2 regions of the Pantoea trifolii genome follow, and region 1 is predicted to be linked to the other one. Evidence: predicted binding sites of a transcription regulator. Region 1 holds the regulator's gene; the other holds the start of a gene.
What was found. The regulator LexA, encoded in region 1, represses DNA repair genes until DNA is damaged. The targets are predictions, from matches to a motif close to TNCTGTATGTACATACAGNA.

Region 1 (2,200 bases):
CCATCGGTGCGCGCGCATACTGCACGCCTAGCAGCCAGCCAAGAATCACCAAATTGGCTAAGGTTGCGGGGGCACTCAGCCAGCGAATCTCAATAAATATTTGCGCCTGCTGCTGCACTTCCGGGCTGCCGCCCATTAAAGCTGCCGCCAGGCTGCTTACCGGCGTTCGCAGCACCATAAACAGCACGCCAAAAACCAGGGCAATCAGCAGCGGTTGCGTTAAGGCGCGCGCCAGCGCGGTTTTGTCATTGGCGCCAAATGCCTGAGCGGTCAATCCGGTGGTGCTCATGCGCAGGAATAGCAGAAGCATAAAGATGAAGCTGGTCGCTGTTGTGCCCACGGCGACGCCACCGAGGTAAATCGGGCTATCGAGATGACCAATAACGGCGGTATCCACCACGCCCAGTAACGGGACGGTGATATTTGACAGGATCATCGGCAGCGCTAGCCGCCAGAGTGTTTTATCTGAAGAGGAAAACAGCTGCATCAGCCCATTCCGTTGTGTGCGGTAATCAGCGTAATGGCGCCAGCGTGAGCCGCAGAAAGAGTCACAGAGAAGTAAAACAGCAGACTGCGGTCAGCGCAAATTCGCACCGCCGCAGTTGGGGAGGATCAGAAACTGATCAGAGCCACTCGCCGTTGCGTACAATCCCGACAGCTAAACCTTCAATGGTTAGCGACTGCTCACGGGTATCAACGACAATCGGCTGGAAATCGGTGTTTTCCGGCAGCAGATGGACAATCGCGCCCTGCTTTTTCCAGCGTTTCACGGTGACTTCATCATCAATGCGCGCCACGACAACCTGGCCGTTACGCACTTCCTGCGTTTTATGCACGGCTAACAGATCGCCATCCATAATGCCGATATCTTTCATCGACATGCCGCTCACGCGCAGCAGGAAATCGGCACTCGGTTTGAACAGATTCGCATCCACCTGATAGTGGGCTTCAATATGTTCCTGCGCCAGCAAGGGTTCACCGGCAGCGACGCGACCAATCAGCGGCAACCCTTCGCTTGGTTCTTCTTCCATTAGTAAACGAATCCCGCGCGATGCGCCGGAAACAATTTCAATTACGCCTTTACGCGCCAGCGCTTTCAGATGCTCTTCAGCAGCATTGGGCGAGCGAAAACCCAGTTGCGCAGCAATTTCCGCACGCGTTGGCGGCATGCCCGTCTGGTTAATATGGTCGCGAATCAGGTCATAGACCTGTTGCTGCCGTGCAGTTAACGCTTTCATCCCGCCCCCTGGTTGTTTATACAGTCGCTGTGAGTATATACAGGTATTCGCGAAATGAAAACCGTAACAGAGGGAAAAATCAGCGGTTTGATGAATCTGGAATCCCTATCTCAAATGCGTCCAGAGCAGCGCGATCCAGACGAACAGAGCCAGTAAGATAGTCAGCAATACGGCGGCCGATCCCATATCTTTGGCGCGGCCCGCGAGCGGATGTTGTTCCTGCCCAATGCGGTCGACCACCGCCTCGATAGCGCTATTAAGGATTTCAACGATGATAACCAGCACTACCGAGCCAATCATCAAGATGCGGGAGAGGGTATCTACATCCAGCCAGCAGGCTACGAGAATGGCCACCAACGCGGCGACAGCTTCTTGCCGAAATGCGGCTTCGTTCTGCCATGCGGCACGCAGGCCCTGCCAGGAATAACCGGCTGCTTTCACTATTCTTACTAAACCGGTGACGTTATTTGCCATGTCTATGGAACCCTTGAACTATTTTGACGTCAATGAGTGGGCAGTTTGAGGCGGCAGAGCCACAGACCTTCGCTGCGCTTTCTGGTATGCTTGCCGCGCTTTGCTAACAAGAGGCTTAAAGTTGTCTATGTCAGGTTGGCGTAAACTCTATTACAAATTATTGAATTTACCACTCTCTATTTTGGTAAAAAGTAAGGTCATTCCGACCGATCCCGTTTCTGAACATGGGATCGATCCTACACGTCCGGTGATGTATGTTTTGCCTTATGATTCAAAGGCTGACCTGCTCACGCTGCGTGCTCAATGCCTGAAACATGATCTGCCCGATCCGCTGGCTCCGCTGGAGATCGATGGCACCCTGCTGCCGCGCCACGTGTTTATCCACGATGGCCCACGCGTGATTCCCTATTTCGTGGCCAATCCCGAATCGGTGAAGCTGTTCCACGATTATCTGGATTTGCACCGCAGCAACCCGCAACTCGACGTGC
Region 2 (2,200 bases), 1.4 Mb from region 1:
GCACTGGTCACCGGCTGCAATACCGGTTTGGGACAAGGTATGGCGCTGGGTCTGGCGCAGGCAGGATGTGACATAATTGGTGTCAATCGCGCCGGGCCGGATGACACGCAGGCCAAAGTTGAGGCGTTAGGCCGCCGTTTTTGGTCGATTCAGGCCGATCTGACCAAACCGTCCGTTGTGCCGCACATTGTTGAACAGGCGGTGGCGCAGGCCGGTCGCATCGACATTCTGGTGAATAACGCCGGCATCATTCGCCGCGAGGATGCACTCAACTTCAGTGAACAGGATTGGGATGATGTAATGAACATCAACAGCAAAAGCCTGTTCTTCCTGTCGCAGCAGGTCGCGCGTCAGTTTATCGCGCAAGGCAACGGTGGCAAGATCATCAATATCGCCTCGATGCTGTCGTTCCAGGGCGGCATTCGCGTGCCTTCTTATACCGCATCAAAAAGCGCGGTGATGGGGTTAACCCGTCTGATGGCCAACGAATGGGCCAAGCACGGCATCAACGTCAACGCCATTGCACCAGGCTACATGGCCACCAATAACACCGAACAGCTGCGCAGCGATGAGTTACGCAACGAGGAAATTTTAGGCCGCATTCCATCGGGTCGCTGGGGCATCCCGGATGACATGATGGGCCCGATTGTGTTCCTCGCCTCTAGCGCCTCCGATTATGTGCAAGGTTATACATTGGCCGTCGATGGCGGATGGTTAGCGCGCTAAGCTAACCCGTTATTTTCCCGCGTCATTGTGACGCGGGAAAGTGAAAAATATTAACGCTTCGTTACAGCGTCACCATTCTCATTCACTGGATAAATCCCTATACTGGATGCATCGACAGTTTTATGCAGCCAGGTTTCATCATGACGGCCGAAGGCCATATCATTTTTGCCATTGCCAGCGCCATTTTTGCCAAGCGCGCGGAGCTGACGCCAGTCCTGGCCAGCGCCGATTGGTGGCATTTAGTGCCTGCTGCGCTGTTAACCTGCCTGCTGCCCGATATCGATCACCCTAAATCCGTGTTAGGCCAGCGATTAAAGTGGCTATCGCATCCCATCGCCCGCGCCTTTGGTCATCGCGGTTTTACCCACAGTTTGCTGGCGGTAGCGGTGGGCTTGTGGCTATTTCAGCTCAATGTGCCCGCCGACTGGTTTCTGCCCGCCGATGTGCTGCAAGGTATGACGCTCGGCTATCTCAGCCATATTGTCGCCGATATGCTAACGCCCGCTGGCGTGCCTTTACTGTGGCCTTGCCGCTGGCGCTTCCGTTTGCCCATCCTGAATAGCCAGAAAGGGAACCAGCTGGAGCGCGCACTTTGTCTGGCGCTAGTCGGTTATGCGTTATGGTTCCCGCCCGGCATGCCCTCTTTTGGTGCCAACGGCTGGCCGGAACAATTGTTCAATACGCTACAAAATGGCGTCGGTCGGTTGGTTAGTGGCCAAAGTGGTCAATAAGAAGTCAAATCAAGCGATAAAGTTATAAAACATTCTTTTTGGGTATAAGCCCGCCTCACGCTGAACTGATAACATTCTAAATATTCCCTAACGGGGACTTACTGTTTTACGTGCCATCCCAGGGCGATGGCGCGTCACACTCTGGAGTTGAGCATGGATTTTCCCCTCATTATTAATATCGTGGCGTTTGTCGCGCTGCTGATTCTGCTGAATCGCATTGGCAACCAAAGCTGGAGCCTGTCAAAGCGCGTGCTGACCGGTTTGGTTCTCGGTGTGGCATTTGGTCTGGCGCTGCAAACCATCTATGGCGAAAACAGCCCAACGGTGAAAGCGTCGATTGGCTGGTTCAACATCGTTGGTAACGGCTACGTGCAACTGCTGCAGATGATTGTGATGCCGCTGGTTTTCGCTTCGATCCTGAGTGCGGTCGCACGTCTGCACAATGCCTCATCGCTGGGTAAAATCAGCGTGCTGACCATTGGTGTGCTGCTGTTTACCACCGCCATCTCCGCGCTGGTCGGTGTGCTGGTGACCGGCCTGTTTGGCCTGAGCGCTGAAGGTTTGGTGCAGGGTGCGCAGGAAACCGCGCGTCTGACCGCGATTCAGAGCAACTACGTAGGCAAAGTGGCTGATCTCAGCACGCCGCAATTGCTGCTCTCCTTCATTCCGAAAAACCCGTTTGCCGATCTGGCTGGCGCCAATCCAACCTCGATCATCAGCGTAGTGATTTTCGCCGCCTTCCT

Region 2: the regulator LexA is predicted to act here: its motif matches at 827-846, upstream of NQH49_RS08445 (metal-dependent hydrolase).

The regions. Positions count from the first base shown of each region.
Region 1 covers NZ_JANIET010000001.1:379,406-381,605, reverse strand. The annotation lists gene dinF (MATE family efflux transporter DinF) at 1-487, opposite strand, end outside; gene lexA (transcriptional repressor LexA) at 624-1,238, opposite strand; gene NQH49_RS01675 (diacylglycerol kinase) at 1,344-1,712, opposite strand; gene plsB (glycerol-3-phosphate 1-O-acyltransferase PlsB) at 1,840-2,200, shown strand, end outside.
Region 2 covers NZ_JANIET010000001.1:1,817,767-1,819,966, reverse strand. The annotation lists gene kduD (2-dehydro-3-deoxy-D-gluconate 5-dehydrogenase KduD) at 1-726, shown strand, start outside; gene NQH49_RS08445 (metal-dependent hydrolase) at 867-1,457, shown strand; gene NQH49_RS08440 (L-cystine transporter) at 1,611-2,200, shown strand, end outside.